Regions from separate parts of the Pseudarthrobacter equi genome, predicted to be linked through region 1. Evidence: riboswitches for the same ligand, from Rfam matches in the RefSeq annotation. Region 1 holds a riboswitch; each other region holds the start of a gene.
The links. Region 1 has a riboswitch for thiamine pyrophosphate ahead of BLT71_RS14550 (FAD-dependent oxidoreductase). Riboswitches for the same ligand answer to the same signal wherever they lie in the genome.
Positions count from the first base shown of each region.

Region 2: it holds a riboswitch for thiamine pyrophosphate, as region 1 does, so the genes downstream of both, thiC (phosphomethylpyrimidine synthase ThiC) here and BLT71_RS14550 (FAD-dependent oxidoreductase) in region 1, are expected to answer to the same signal.
Region 3: it holds a riboswitch for thiamine pyrophosphate, as region 1 does, so the genes downstream of both, BLT71_RS12485 (bifunctional hydroxymethylpyrimidine kinase/phosphomethylpyrimidine kinase) here and BLT71_RS14550 (FAD-dependent oxidoreductase) in region 1, are expected to answer to the same signal.

Region 1 covers NZ_LT629779.1:3,220,406-3,225,648, reverse strand. The annotation lists gene BLT71_RS14560 (RNB domain-containing ribonuclease) at 70-1,608, opposite strand; gene thiE (thiamine phosphate synthase) at 1,728-2,450, opposite strand; TPP riboswitch at 2,478-2,596, shown strand; gene BLT71_RS14550 (FAD-dependent oxidoreductase) at 2,590-3,981, shown strand; gene thiS (sulfur carrier protein ThiS) at 3,978-4,214, shown strand; gene BLT71_RS14540 (thiazole synthase) at 4,219-5,049, shown strand; gene BLT71_RS14535 (hypothetical protein) at 5,150-5,243, opposite strand, start outside.
Region 2 covers NZ_LT629779.1:2,856,594-2,861,836, forward strand. The annotation lists gene rpsP (30S ribosomal protein S16) at 1-56, opposite strand, end outside; gene BLT71_RS12900 (hypothetical protein) at 282-722, opposite strand; gene BLT71_RS12905 (VOC family protein) at 819-1,694, opposite strand; gene BLT71_RS12910 (amidohydrolase family protein) at 1,797-2,879, opposite strand; TPP riboswitch at 2,972-3,079, shown strand; gene thiC (phosphomethylpyrimidine synthase ThiC) at 3,074-4,891, shown strand; gene BLT71_RS12920 (alpha/beta fold hydrolase) at 4,940-5,243, opposite strand, start outside.
Region 3 covers NZ_LT629779.1:2,772,861-2,778,103, reverse strand. The annotation lists gene BLT71_RS12490 (Rne/Rng family ribonuclease) at 1-2,550, shown strand, start outside; TPP riboswitch at 2,693-2,791, shown strand; gene BLT71_RS12485 (bifunctional hydroxymethylpyrimidine kinase/phosphomethylpyrimidine kinase) at 2,801-4,330, shown strand; gene rplU (50S ribosomal protein L21) at 4,665-4,973, shown strand; gene rpmA (50S ribosomal protein L27) at 5,034-5,243, shown strand, end outside.

The DNA.
Region 1 (5,243 bases):
GTCTAGCCGCATCAGCCCGGAATCCCTGATTCCGCGCCGTGTGGAAGCCGGGACCGGATGGCATCAGGCTCACTGGACCAGTTCGAAGTGCACTTCCCTGGCAGCGATATCCGACGACACCAGGCGAACCCGGACCTTGGTGCCGGACTCCAGCTCACCGGCGCAGCGGGCCGTCACGGCAGGGTCGGCAATCTGGATGATCCCGGAGGAACCGTTCCCGTTCCCGTTCCCGTTCTTGCCGTTGCCGGTGCCGGTGTTGCCGTTCCCGTTGCCGTTCTTTCCGTTGCCGTTGTTACCGTTGCCGTTCTCTTTCTGCGGCTTCGACCCCGAAATCACGATCGCGTCGAACTCCTGGCCGATGTGGTTGACCAGTAGGGCGGCCTCCACCGTGTCGAGGGCCATGCGCTCCATCCGGGATGCCAACTGGTCCGAGCCTGCCATGATCTCAGGGAGGGTCGGCAGCGCATCCCGCACCCAGCCGGGGACAGTACCTCCGTTGCTCAACGCCTCGCAGGTCACCAGCACAAAGCGGTCCACCAGGCGGCGCAGCGGCGCTGTGGTGTGGGCATACGCATCGCCGATGGCTGCCTGGACCGCGGCCTCCGGAACGTTGCCATCAAAGGCGGTGTAACCGGCGCCGCGGAAGAGCATGCCGGCCGAGTGCATGATGGCCAGCTGCCGGGGGTCCGTTGGGTCAAGGGTCCGCAGGTATTCCCCGTATCCCACCTCGCCGTCCCAGGGCTTGCCCAGCACTTCCGTCTGCAGCCGGAAATGGTGCAGGGAACGCTCATCCGGTGGCGGCATGGTGCGCAGGATCCCCACCTTGGCATCGAGCATGATCTTGGCGGCGGCCATCCCCGTCATCAGGGAAATCTGGGCGTTCCAGTCCTCCACCGGCAGCTGGGGAGCAGCAGCAATGCGGTAGCCGCCATCGGGCAGCTGGACGATCTCCTGGTCCGGCATGTTCAGGCTTGCGCCGTTGCGGGCGCGTTCAAGGCGGACACGCTTGAGCCCAACTTCCTTCAGCAGGCCCAGCAGGGGAGAGGCAGTACCGGCGTCCAGGTCAGCCTGGGCACCCTTGTAGCTGAGTTTCGCGCGGCTTCGAACGCGTGCCCGGCGGACACCGACGGTCGTGACCTCGGCGTTGCCGTCGAGCCGGAAATCCCAGACGAAGGCCGAGCAGTCCTGGTCCGGCAGGAGGCTCCCGGCGCCCTCGCTGATGACTTCAGGGTGCAGGGGAATACGCCCGTCCGGGGCGTAGAACGTCTGGCCCCGGCGCCGGGTTTCGGCATCCAGGGGTCCGCCGGGCGCAACGAACGCGGGGACATCGGCGATGGCGTACAGGACGTGGTACCCGCCGTCGTCGTCCGTTTCGATGAAGAGGGCCTGGTCCAGGTCCGTGGACGACGCCGGATCGATGGTGACGAACTCCACCGCGGTCAGGTCGTAGTCCGGCAGGCGCAGCGCGGCCACCGCGGCCTCGGCGTCCTTGACCGCGTCACCGGGGTAGGGGCCCGGAAGTTCCAGCTCCGTCCGCAGCGCGGCCAGGGCCTCTTCCAGGGCATTGGTGCGCTCATGGACGTTGGGAGCCAGCCGATGATGTGACACGAAAATCAGCCTAACCCCAAGTCATGCGATTTCGCAGGGAATCGATGCGGGCGCGGTCGTGACGGGTTGCCGCGGACCGCGGTGCGTTCGGGAAACCGGGTTGTGGGACGTCCGCGGCTTCAGGAAGCCGCGGAGTCCAGTGCAGAACGAAGCGAGGCAGCGGCAGCAGCGGGATCGGCAGCGTCGGTGATGGCGCGGACCACCACGATCCTTGACGCTCCGGCCGCGACCACCTGGTCCACGTTGGAGTGGTCGATCCCGCCGATCGCGAACCACGGCACGTCACTGGGCGCCTTCGCGGCCGCATACTTCACCAGTTCCAGGCCGACGGCGGCCCGGCCGGGTTTGGTGGGGGTGGCCCAGAGCGGGCCCACGCAGAAGTAGTCGAGGCCGGCAGGTCCTGCGGCGTCGGCCAGCGCGGCGTCCACCTGCTCCGGCGTGTGGCTTGACAGGCCGATGGCCGCGTTGCCGTTGAGCAGCGTCCTTGCGGCCGGTACCGGCAGGTCCTTCTGGCCCACGTGGAAAACGGGGGCACCGGACAGGACCGCAATGTCCGCGCGGTCGTTGACGGCCCACAGCCGCCCGTGCCGCTGGGCTGATTCCTTGAGGACCGCCAGCAGGTCCAGCTCCTCGGCCGCCTCGATGGACTTGTCCCGCAGCTGGATGATGTCCACGCCGCCTTCGAACGCGGCGTCCACGAACCCGGCGAAGTCGCCCCGTCCGCGGCGCGCATCCGTGCAGAGGTAGAGGCGTGCGGATTTCAGTGCGCCGTTACCCGCCGCGGTGGTGAAGGCATCGGTGCCGGGTGCTGCGGCAGGGGCAGGGGAGTGGGACACATTCATGGCTGCAAGCCTAGTTCCTCTACACTTGCCTCGTACTGCGGGAGCCCGCGGCAGCTGTCACAAAGCGCCGGGCTGAGAGGGCGTCAGAGCCGACCGCTTGACCTGATCCGGTTAATGCCGGCGTAGGGAAGGAGACACCATGGGCATCCCCGAAAGCCCTCCGGACAGCATCGCAGAGCCAGCCGCTGTCCCGGCAATAGCCGCCGACGTAGCAGTGATCGGCGGGGGCGTCATAGGCCATGGCATCGCCTGGGAAGCCAGGCGCTCTGGCCGGTCCGTGGTGCTGATCGACGATGCACCGGGATCCGGAGCCAGTTGGGCGGCGGCAGGCATGCTGGCCCCCGTCAGCGAGCTGCATTACCAAGAGGAAGAGCTCCTGGGCCTCATGCTGGATGCATCGGAGCGCTGGCCGCAGTTCGCGGCGGACCTTAGCCGCGTGTCAGGCCGCGGTTCCGGATTCCTGGCGACGCCCACGCTCACCATTGGCGCCGACGCCGCCGACCGGCAGGCACTGATGGACCTGCGCGGCGTGCAGCAGGCCAATGGACTCGCCGTGGAACCACTGACGGTCCGTGAGGCCCGGCGCCGGGAACCGCTGCTCAGCCCCGCCATTGCGTGCGCACTCGATACCCCGGCAGACCACCAGGTGGATCCCCGGCGACTCGTGGAGTGCTTCCGGGCAGCCCTGGCCAACCACCTGCCGGCCGGCAGCGGCGTTGCCGGCACTGCGGTTGCAGACACTGCGGTTGCCGGCGCTCTGGACGGATTTGCCGTGGCGGACAGGGCAGTGGGACTGGAGTGGGCGGACGGCGCGGTGGCTGGTGTCCGGCTGGCCGGAGGCGGACTGGTGCTCGCCGGCGAAACGGTGGTGGCCAACGGCATGGCGGCGGGCTCCCTGGAGAACCTGCCGAGGGGACTCCGGTTACCTTTGCGCCCTGTGCACGGCGACATCCTGCGGCTGTCCGTCCCCCCGCACCTGCAGCCCTTGCTGACGTCCACCGTCCGCGGGCTGGTGCGCGGTGTGCCCGTCTACTTGGTTCCACGCGAGGACGGAACCGTGGTCATCGGCGCCACCCAGCGGGAGGACGGCCTGGTTGGGGCGGGCACTGCGTTCGGAGCCATGCCGGCGAGTGCCGGATCCAGTGCAGTGCCCGCCGGTGCAGGACCGGCCAGCGCAGTGTCCGCTGGCGGCGTGTACCAGCTGCTTCGCGACGCCCAGGTGCTGGTGCCTGCGGTCGCAGAGCTGGAACTGCTCGAATGCACGGCCCGGGCCCGCCCGGCTACCCCGGACAATGCCCCGCTGCTGGGCAGGGTGCCCGTGGACGGGGGAGACGGCAGTGCAGCGCATGTCCCCGGACTCATCGTTGCCACAGGATTCTTCCGCCACGGCGTCCTCCTCACCCCGGCCGCGGCAGCCATCTGCCGCGACCTGATGGATGGGAAGGCCGACCCCCGGTGGCAGCCGATCAGTCCTGACCGCTTTTCCGGCCGGATCCCGGCCCCCAGATTCAACATCAAGGAGACAGCATGAACATCACCCTGAACGGGGCATCCCGCACCGTGGCGGACGGTGCGTCCATCACGGCATTGGTCAGCGAGGTGACCGGACGCGCGCTTGCGGCCGACGGCCAGGCAACCGACGGACAAAGGCTGGGGGTGGCCGTAGCTCACAATTCCGAAGTGGTGCCCCGCAGCCAATGGCACGGCACCGCGCTCGCGGACGGAGACGACGTCGAACTCGTCACCGCAGTACAGGGAGGCTGACACCATGATTGAAGCGAACACCGTTTCCGAACCGGCCACCCATACCTCCGCGGCACCCGCCAGGCCTGACGCCCTCGTCATCGACGGCGTTGCCCTGGAGTCGAGGCTCATCATGGGAACGGGTGGCGCGCCCAGCCTGGACGGCCTGGGCGCCGCGCTTGTTGCCTCCGGAACCTCCCTCACCACCGTGGCCATGCGCCGCTACTCACCCGCAGAATCGGGCTCCCTGTTCCAACTGCTGGTGGACCACGGAATCCGGGTCCTGCCCAACACCGCAGGCTGCTTTACTGCGCGGGACGCCGTCCTGACTGCCGAACTGGCCCGGGAAGCGCTGGAAACCGACTGGGTGAAGCTGGAGGTCATCGCAGACGAGCACACGCTCCTGCCGGACGCCGTTGAGCTGGTGGATGCAACCGAACAGCTGGTCAACCGCGGCTTCAAAGTCTTTGCCTACACCAACGACGACCCCGTCCTGGCCCTCCGGCTGGAAAACCTGGGTGCTACCGCAGTGATGCCCCTGGGATCTCCTATCGGTACCGGGCTGGGAATCCTCAACCCGCACAACATCGAACTCATCGTTTCCCGGGCAAGCGTGCCCGTGGTCCTGGACGCAGGGATCGGCACGGCATCTGACGCGGCGCTGGCCATGGAACTTGGGTGCGACGCTGTCCTGCTGGCCACGGCGGTGACCCGTGCCCAGAACCCGGCCCTGATGGGTGAGGCGTTCAAGCACGCCGTCATCGCCGGGCGGCTGGCGAAGGAAGCCGGGCGCATTCCGCGCCGCGAGCACGCGCTGGCGTCGTCCGCCATGGAGGGCCGGGCCGAGTTCCTTTAGCCAGTGATGCTTCAGGGGATGTACCGCCTAGGGGATTGCACCGCTTAAACGACTGTGGCCGCCACCGTTGAAGGTGGTGGCCACAGCCGTTTAACGGTGACTAGCGCCTCAGGATGGCGGTCAGCCGATGGGTATCGTTCCTTGCCCGGGTGCGGCTCAGGACAAGCACTGCCCCGACGGATGCCGCCGCGCCC
Region 2 (5,243 bases), 360 kb from region 1:
CGGTAGTACGGGGCGCGCATCTTGCCGAAGCGCTTAAGGCGAATCTTTACGGCCACTTTTGTGGTCACTCCTGTTTCAGAAAAGGGGTGAACCCGGCGTTCTGCACCCGTGGGGCGGGCCGTACTTGCGGGTTCTAAGGACAGGATCCAGACGCGGAGAGAGGGGCCACGCAGATCGAGTACCTGTCTATTGTGCCAGATCAGCGGGAGGATTTCGACTTGACACCCAGGGCCCGCGGGGACGGCGCCGTCGCTTCCCCGGATTGTCCTGCAAGGGGAAGGTCAGGCTGACCAGACGTACAGTCCCGACCGCTCCGAATCGCCGATTCCGCCGGCCAGTTCAGCAACCTGCCGGATGTAGGCCTGCGCCTGCCCGGCGTCGAACGGCATGTCATCCTGCGCCGCCCACTGCGCAGCGACGTCCTCGAGGACGTCGCCCTCGCCCTCAGTTTCGTAGGTAAGCAGGTCAGCCAGGGCCCGGACCATGGCCGGGGGGACGGCCAGCAGGGAATCACTGGCTACGTCCACCATCGTCAGCTCGTAGTCGGCGCCGCCCGCGTGGACCGCGGTACCGGCCAGGTCTCCGAGCTGCTCCACTTCGAAGTCGCTGATACCGGGGATCCGGACCGCGTCGGCGGCCGGCGGGGTGCCCCCACTGTCAAGGGTTCCAGCGCGCTTCAACGCGGCATCGTGTGTGGCTACGAAGATTTCGGTAAAACCCATGGGAAGTGACCTCTTCCGTGTACTGTCCGGCGCGCCGGGGACACCCGCCTGGCGTCCCCGGTCTATCGGCTTCAGCCTAGTACGCGTAAGGGGTGCTCAGCGCACCGCAACCCGGATGCTGTTGCGCCACGGATCCTCGAAGCGCAACTCAGCCCCGGTGTGGTGCGAGGAGACCCCGGCGACCTTCAGGCGGTCAGCGAGCGCGCCGACGTCGTCACCGGACGGCACCTCGATGAGGACCTCGCCGAGGCCAAGGGTGTCTTTCCGCGGACCGGCGCCGCGGCTGTTCCAGACGTTCATGGCCATGTGGTGGTGGTAGCGGCCCGCGGAGACGAAGAGGGCCTGCCCGTGCCAGCCGGCGGTCTTTTCGAACCCGAGCGTTCCCACGTAGAAGTCGCGGGCGGACTGGACGTCGCCTACCTGGAGGTGGACGTGGCCCACTCCGGCGGTGGTCTGCCGCTGCCCCTGGAGGGATTCTTCGGAGAGGTGCTGTTCCAGGTAGCGCTGGGGCGGCAGCGCCAGGCTGTCCATGACCACGTCGGTGCCGTTCCAGGACCAGTTGCTTCGCGGGCGGTCCCAGTAGAGCTCGATGCCGTTGCCTTCGGGATCACTGAAGTAGAAGGCCTCGCTGACCAGGTGGTCGGCGCTGCCCGTGAACGAGCGGGGCTCGAACTGGGCTGCGGTGGCCACCGTGGCGGCGAGCGCCGCCTGGTCTTCGAACAGGAGGGCCGTGTGGAACAGGCCGGCTTCTCCCCTGCCGGGGATGGTGAGGCCGGGGGCCGGGGCGAGATGGACCAGGGGCTTGCCGAGGCGGCCGAGGTAGAGGCCGCCGTCCTGCTCAGCGACCACCTCGAGCCCCAGTGCGCGCTGGTAGTAGTCGGTCATGACCTTCATGTTGCCGACCTTGAGCATCACGGTGCCCATGGCGAGGTCGGCAGGAAGAAGATCCTGGCTGGTGGCTTCTGCACTCATTGAACGCTCCCTCTACTGGAGGCCGTCCGGATGAGGCGGCCTGTCATGAGTTAAAATTACTTGAAGCTTCAATTTATTCCAAGTGCGGGGTGGATGTTGTGCTTAGCGGACCACGCGGCCACCCAAAACCACGTGGGATGGGTGCGCCACGGTGTCCAGGGTCCTCCGGGGATCGTTCCGGAACAGCACGACGTCGGCCCGCGCCCCTTCCGTCAGCCCGTCAGCACCCAGCCAGGCCCGGGCGGCCCAGCTGGCCGCGTTGAGCGCCTCGGCTGCGGGCAACCCAGCCGCGTGCAGGGCAAGGATTTCGTCCGCAATCCTTCCGTGACGGATCACGCTGCCGGCGTCCGTTCCGGCGAAGATCTGCACTCCGGCTTCCCAGGCCTCCCCTATGCGTTCCAGCCGTCGTTCCCAGAGCGCCAGCATGTGGTCGGCGTACACCGGAAACTTGGGCCTGGCTTGGGCGGCAATATCAGGGAACGTGGCGATGTTGACCAGCGTCGGAACGATGGGGACGCCCTGCTCCACAAACCGCGGCAGGTGCCGGGGCAGCAGGCCGGTGGCGTGTTCGACGCAGTCGATCCCGGCGTCGAGCATCTGGTCCAGGGTGTCTTCGGCGAAGCAGTGGGCGGTGACGCGGGCACCTTCGTCGTGTGCGGCACTGATCGCATCACGGACGACGCCGGCGGGAAAGGAGGGTGCGAGGTCGCCGGCGCTCCGCTCGATCCAGTCCCCGACGAGCTTGACCCAGCCGTCGCCGTCGCGGGCTTGCTTGCGCACGGCCTCCACAAGGCCTTCAGGCTCGACCTCCTGGGCGAAGCCCCGGAGGTAGCGGCGGGTCCGGGCGACGTGCCTGCCGGCCCGAATCAGCAGCGGAAAGTCGCGGCCACCCTGCATCCACCGGGTGTCGGCGGGCGATCCCGCGTCCCGGATCAGCAGGGTGCCTGAGTCCAGGTCGGCACGGGCCTGGGCTTCGGCCTCCCCGGCGTCCACCGGCCCGGCAGGGCCCAGGCCGATGTGGCAGTGGGCGTCGACGAAGCCGGGCAGCACCCAGCCGTCGAGTACAACGTCCGGACCGGCCTCCGGGCGGGTAAACGTCAGGCGTCCGTCCACGGACCAGAGGCCGTGCCTTTCGCTGTCCGGTCCCGTGAGGGCGGTGCCGCTGAAACCAATGATGTAGGGCATGGATGCCTCCTCTTCCTGCCCGGTCAGGCTAGCACCGGCAAATGTGACAGGGCCGTTAGCGCTTGTCCCTGCAGGGCGTGTGGTAGCTTCGTTCCTGACCACACGGGTGCCCCTGCAGGGGCTGAGATCGGGCTGACGCGGCCTGCGACCGTCGAACCTGTCCGGGTAATGCCGGCGAAGGAAGTGAGTATTCCTTGAATACACCCAAAACAGTGCTGCCCCCTGCCCAAAACCACCCCGCCGGAGCCACGCCTGAAGCGCCTGTCACCCAGTCCCTGAAGTCGCACTCGCTGGCCTACATCGATGATCCGGAGCACGGGATCCGTGTCCCGGTCACGGAGATCGCGCTGGAGCCCTCGCCCAACGGGCAGCCAAACGCCCCTTTCCGCACCTACCGGACAGCGGGGCCGGGAAGCGATCCCGTGCGCGGCCTCAGCCCCTTCCGGTCGGAATGGATTGAGGCGCGCGCTGACACGGAAGAGTACAGCGGAAGGGAACGGAACCTGCTCGACGACGGCCGCTCGGCCGTAAGCCGCGGCGCCGCCTCCGCGGAATGGAAAGGCGGGCGCCCGGTGCCCCGCCGCGCCGTCGACGGCCGGACTGTCACCCAGATGCACTATGCCCGGAAGGGCGTGGTGACGCCGGAGATGCGGTTCGTGGCGCTGCGGGAAAAGTGTGATCCGGAACTGGTCCGGAGTGAGGTGGCGGCCGGACGGGCCATCATCCCCAACAACATCAACCATCCGGAGTCCGAACCGATGATCATCGGCAAGGCTTTCCTGGTGAAGATCAACGCCAACATCGGCAACTCCGCCGTGACCAGTTCCATCGCCGAGGAGGTGGACAAGCTGCAGTGGGCCACGCGGTGGGGTGCCGATACGGTGATGGACCTGTCCACGGGCGACGACATCCACACCACCAGGGAGTGGCTCATCCGCAACTCCCCCGTGCCGATCGGCACCGTGCCCATCTACCAGGCCCTGGAAAAGGTCAACGGCGAGGCGAACGCCGTCACGTGGGAAATCTTCCGCGACACCGTCATAGAACAGTGTGAACAGGGCGTGGACTATATGACTGTCCACGCCGGCGTCCTGCTCCGCTACGTGCCGCTGACCGCCAACAGGGTTACCGGCATCGTGTCCCGGGGCGGGTCGATCATGGCGGGCTGGTGCCTGGCGCACCACCAGGAGAATTTTCTCTACACGCACTTCGATGAGCTGTGTGAAATCTTTGCCCGGTACGACGTCGCGTTCTCGCTGGGTGACGGCCTGCGCCCCGGTGCCACCGCGGATGCCAACGACGCTGCGCAGTTCGCGGAACTGGACACGCTGGCCGAGCTGACGGAGCGCGCCTGGAAGCATGACGTGCAGGTGATGGTGGAGGGGCCGGGCCATGTCCCGTTCCACCTGGTCCGGGAGAACGTAGAGCGCCAGCAGGAACTGTGCAAGGGTGCGCCGTTCTATACCCTGGGGCCGCTGGTCACCGATGTAGCTCCCGGCTACGACCACATCACATCAGCCATCGGCGCCACCGAGATCGCCCGCTACGGCACCGCCATGCTCTGCTATGTCACGCCCAAGGAGCATCTGGGACTGCCCGACAGGGACGACGTGAAGACCGGGGTCATCACCTACAAGATCGCCGCGCACGCCGCTGACCTGGCCAAGGGCCACCCCGGAGCGCACGAACGGGACGACGCGTTGTCCAAGGCCAGGTTCGAGTTCCGCTGGCGGGATCAGTTCGCGCTCTCGCTCGACCCCGAGACGGCCGAAGCGTTCCATGATGAAACGCTGCCGGCCGAGCCCGCCAAGACGGCACACTTCTGCTCCATGTGCGGGCCGAAGTTCTGCTCGATGCGGATCAGCCAGGACATCCGCAACGAGTACGGGTCGGCGGAGGCCCAGGCCGCGATAGCAGAGGCGGCGTCCGGGATGCGGGCGAAGAGCCAGGAGTTCCTGGAATCCGGCGGCAAGGTGTACCTTCCCGAGCTGAAAGTCCCGGCCGGAAGCTGAGCCTGCCGCCGGCGGTGACCGGCGGTTGCTGTGGCCGGCCCCGGGCGGCTAGGACGCCCGGGCCGGTTCACTCCGGCTGACCTCGGCGAGGAACTGCCGGATTGCCCGGTTGCCGTCCGCTGAGTCGTGGGGCCGGTGCCCGCCGGCGGCGACACGGTGCAGGGCACCGGTCTCCCTCAGGTACCCGGCGATTTCTTCGTACAGCGGTTCCCAACCCCCGGTGAGGACAAGGGTGGGGACTCCTGGGACGATGTGAAGTGGCGCCTCCCATGAGGGTGACTGCAGCCGCAGCCGGCGGGCAGAGCGCTTCTCCTCCAGGGTGGCTGGCTGGTGCAGGTCTGCGGCGTAGACG
Region 3 (5,243 bases), 450 kb from region 1:
AGCCGTGGCCGCCGGGGGCGCAGCCGTCTGGACGAGCGCGACGACGCCGGAACCGGTGGCTCCGAGGCGGATGACGCCGCCGACGAATCGGACGAGGAAGAAGCCGGTCCGGCCGAGGACGGCGTGACGTCCCGCCGTCGTCGTCGCCGCCGCCGCGGTGACCAGGACCTCGAACTGACCGGCGGCAACGACGACGATCCGCCCAACACCGTTACCCGCGTGCGCGCACCGCGTGCCGTCAGCGAGGCGCCCGCCAGCAACCGGGTGACCAGCGTTAAGGGCTCCACCCGACTGGAAGCCAAGAAGCAGCGCCGCCGCGAATCCCGGGACACGGGCCGGCGCCGCACCGTCATCACCGAAGCGGAGTTCCTGGCCCGCCGCGAATCCGTGGACCGGCAGATGATCGTCCGCCAGCGCGACGACAGAATCCAGATTGGCGTCCTCGAGGACGGCGTCCTGGCCGAGCACTTTGTCTCCAAGACCCAGCAGGACTCGCTGATCGGCAACGTCTACCTGGGCAAAGTCCAGAACGTGCTGCCCTCCATGGAGGCTGCCTTCGTGGACATCGGACGCGGCCGCAACGCCGTCCTTTACGCGGGCGAAGTGAACTGGGAAGCCGTCAACCTTGAAGGCAAGCAGCGCCGTATCGAGAACGCGCTGAAGTCAGGCGACACCGTCCTGGTCCAGGTGACCAAGGACCCCGTGGGCCACAAGGGCGCCCGCCTGACCAGCCAAATCTCGCTGCCGGGCCGCTACCTCGTGTACGTCCCCGGCGGTTCCATGACCGGAATCTCCCGCAAGCTGCCCGACGTCGAGCGGAACCGGCTCAAGCGCATCCTCAAGGACCGCCTGCCCGAGCAGGCGGGCGTCATTGTGCGCACGGCGGCCGAAGGGGCGTCCGAAGAGGAGCTGACCCACGACATCAACCGGCTCCGCGCCCAGTGGGAAGGCATCGAAAGCCAGTCCTCCTCCACCAAGGTCCTGGCTCCGGAGCTGCTGTACGGCGAGCCCGACCTCACCATAAAGGTGGTCCGTGACGTCTTCAACGAGGACTTCTCCAAGCTGATCGTCTCCGGCGAGGACGCCTGGGACACCATCGAGGCCTACGTCACCTATGTGGCGCCGGACCTGGTGGGACGCCTGGAAAAGTGGACCAAGGACCAGGACATCTTCGCTGCCTGGCGGATTGATGAGCAGATCCACAAGGCCCTCGAACGCAAGGTGTTCCTGCCCTCCGGCGGCTCACTGGTGATCGACCGGACCGAAGCCATGACCGTGGTGGACGTCAACACCGGCAAGTTCACCGGCAGCGGCGGCAACCTCGAAGAAACCGTCACGAAGAACAACCTTGAAGCGGCCGAGGAAGTGGTGCGCCAGCTGCGGCTGCGCGACATCGGCGGCATCATCGTGATCGACTTCATCGACATGGTCCTGGAATCGAACCGCGACCTCGTCCTGCGCCGCATGGTGGAATGCCTGGGCCGCGACCGGACCAAGCACCAGGTGGCGGAAGTCACCTCGCTGGGACTCGTCCAGATGACCCGCAAGCGCATGGGCACCGGGCTCCTGGAAGTCTTCGGCGAGCAGTGCGAAGCCTGCGCGGGCCGCGGCGTCGTCACCCATGACGACCCCGTAGAGCACCGCCGCGCCAACATCGTGGCAGCCGAGCAGCACGTCCACCGCTCAGACAACCGCTCCGATTCCCGCACCAACGGGAACCGAAACGAGGGCAACCGCAGCGAGGGCCAGCGCAGTGAGGGTCAGCGCAACGAGGGCCAGCGCACCGACAGCAGCCAGGAAGGTACGCGCGGCGAACGCAAGCGCCGCCGTGGACGTGGCGGCCAGCCGGTCGAACAGGCACCCGCACCCGCAGCGGTGGCTGCCCACCCCGTCCAGCCGGACCCGCACGAGGCCGAACGCCATGCCAAGGCTGAAGCCACCAGGCTGGCCCTGGCCAACATTGCTGCTGCTGCCCACGCCGCACACCTGCATGATGATGAGGTGGCGGCCCGGCTGGCCCCCGCCCAGCAGGACGCGGGCACAACGGAGAAGCACGACGACGGGACGCCGGCACGCCCGGCAGCTGTCCTGACGTTCGGCGGCGAGAAGGTCGCGCTGCCCTTCGTTGAGCACGCAGACGAGCACCAAGCCTCGCCTGCGCTGTCGCTTGACCGGCTTGCCGAAGCGTTTGCCCACCTGGGCCAGCCGGCTTCGCCTGTTGGCAGCCAGCCACAGGAGTCCGGGACGGCCCAGGCCGCGCCGGCCACCCCCGAACCGGCGGAGGCAGCGGTTGCGGCACCCCAGCAGCCCGTTGCGCCTGCCGCCCCCGACCTGTCCCGGCAGCGCCGTCCGCGGCGTAACCGGAGTGCAAGCAGGGCGCAGGGCGCAGCCAACGAGACCACCGTGGAACACCATGAGAACGTCCCGTCGGCCAGCGAAGGCCACTCCCATGCCGCCAAAGCGCCCCAGCCCGCAGCGCCGGCAGAGCCGGCAGCCAAAGCCGATGCGCCCATCATCCTTGGCGTAGGGGTTCCTGCTTCCGAGCTCTGACCCTGCCCAGGCACTGCAGATGCCCGGCCCTCCACTCCTGTGGTGGGGCCGGGCATCTGCCGTTAACGGGGAACGGCCCTCAGCAGCGCACTTAACAGGTGCAGTCACCTTTCGGTTGACTGCCGTCCAGCGGCTAGGCTGGGGAACCGACACGGGGTGCCGCGCACCAGGCCCGGCTGAGATCCACACCCGTTGAACCTGTCCGGTTAGTACCGGCGAAGGGATGTCTCTTTTGTCTTCGACCCTTGCCATGCCCGCAGCCACCCCGCTCCCGAATCCCTCCGCAACCGTAATGCCGGCTGCCGTACGGGACGTGCCCCGGGTCCTTGCCATCGCGGGCTCGGACCCCTCCGGTGGGGCCGGCATCCAGGCGGACCTCAAAAGCATCGCGGCCCACGGCGGTTACGGCATGGCCGCCATCACTGCCCTCACCGCCCAGAACACCCGCGGGGTGACCGCCGTCCATGTTCCTCCGGCATCCTTTTTGGCACAGCAGCTGGCGGCCATCAGCGACGACATCCACGTTGACGCCGTCAAGATCGGCATGCTGGGCGACGCCGAAGTGATCGATGCCGTGCGCACCTGGCTGGAGAAGGTGCGCCCCGCCGTCGTTGTCCTGGACCCCGTCATGGTTGCCACCAGCGGAGACCGGCTGTTGCAGGAGAGTGCCGAAGCCGCGCTCCGCAGCCTGGTGCCGCTGGCCCACCTTGTCACCCCCAACCTGGCCGAACTGGCCATGCTGCTGGAAGAAGACGTACAGGACACGTGGGAGGCAGCCCTGGAACAGGGCAGGCGGCTTGCTGATGCCACCGGTGCTGCCGTGCTGGTCAAGGGTGGCCACCTGCAAGGCAGCAGCTGCCCGGACGCCTTGGTTGGCCCGGCCGGCATGCTATCCGCAGACGTAGTGGAAATCCCGGGGGAGCGGGTGGCAACGCGGAACAGCCATGGCACAGGCTGTTCCCTGTCCTCCGCCATGGCCACGGTCCAGGCGCAGGTAGGCAACTGGGAAGTGGCCCTACGGGAAGTGAAACCCTGGCTTGCGGGGGCGCTGGCGGCGTCCGCCGTACTGGAGGTGGGAACCGGCAACGGGCCCGTTCACCATTTCCACCACATCCGCCAAGCGCTTCGGCCAGGCGACTTTACGGCGCAGCTGCGGAAAGATGCCGACGCCCACCTTGAGTCGATCTACGCCCTGGGTTTCCTCCGGGCCCTGGCCTCGGGGACACTTCCGGAAAGCCAGTTCGCGTATTACCTTGCGCAGGATGCCATCTACCTGAACGGGTATTCGCGAGTCCTCGCCCGGGCCAGCGCGCTGGCTCCCACGGAAGCCGAGCAGCTGTTCTGGGCGGCGTCGGCCCAGCAGTGCCTCGAAGTGGAGTCGGAACTGCACCGTTCCTGGCTCAGCACCCGCACCGTCCGTCCCGAACTGGGTCCTGTCACCAAGGCCTACGTGGACCACCTGACGGCTACTTCGGCGTCGGGCAGCTATGCAGTCCTGGCAGCGGCTGTCCTGCCGTGCTTCTGGCTGTACGCGGACGCCGGGAAGACGCTCCATGCCAGGTTCCTCGCCGACGGGGAACCGGCAGGACACCCCTACGCCGACTGGCTCCGCACCTATGCCGACGAGGATTTCGCGGAGGCAACGCGCCGGGCCATCGCCGTGGTGGACGAAGCGGCACGCAAGGCTTCCGATGACGAGCGGCACGCCATGGTTACCGCTTTCCGGCAGTCCTGCCGGCTGGAAGTGGAGTTCTTCGACGCGCCGCGGCTCCACGCCTGAACCTGCCCGGGCCGTGCTGCCGGTACTATGGTCTGGCACGGCCCCGGTGGCGGACGATGTCTGTGGTTCCTATCACAGCCGACCCGCCGGAGCCAGCCTCATTTGCGGCCGGAGACGGAATTAGCGTATTCTGGATCTTCGGTGCTTACGCCAACACTTGGGTTATGACCCCGGGAACATGCCAGCGTGGAAAACACAAGGCAGTCCTGCGGGATAACTCATGGAGACCTTCGGGGAATCCACGGCGTTGAGGCACAGCGGGAACCCAGCCAAACAGTGCAACGGGTGCCGCACGCAATTTTAGTTATAAACGTCGAGAGAAGTGAGTTCCCAAGTGGTGTACGCGATTGTCCGCGCAGGCGGCCGCCAAGAGAAGGTTTCCGTTGGAGACTTCGTTACCCTGAACCGCGTCGCCGGTGGGGCTGGCAGCACCATCGAGCTGCCCGCACTGCTCCTGGTTGATGGTGACAAGATCACCACTGCCGCTGCTGACCTGGCCAAGGTGACCGTTACGGCTGAAATCCTCCAGGACCTCCGTGGTCCTAAGATTGTCATCCAGAAGTTCAAGAACAAGACCGGGTACAAGAAGCGCCAGGGTCACCGTCAGGAACTGACCAAGGTCAAGATCACTGGCATCAAGTAACCACCGGTTACTGTTCAGGTTTTCAGCAGATTCCCCAGAATTTAAAGGCAGGCATTTCAGATGGCACATAAAAAGGGCGCGAGCTCCACTCGCAACGGTCGTGACTCCAACGCACAGTACCTCGGCGTCAAGCGCTTCGGCGGCCAGGTAGTTTCCGCCGGCGAGATCATCGTCCGCCAGCGTGGCACCCACTTCCACCCGGGCGCCGGCGTTGGCCGTGGCGGCGACGACACCCTGTTCGCACTGACCCCGGGCGCCGTTGAATTCGGC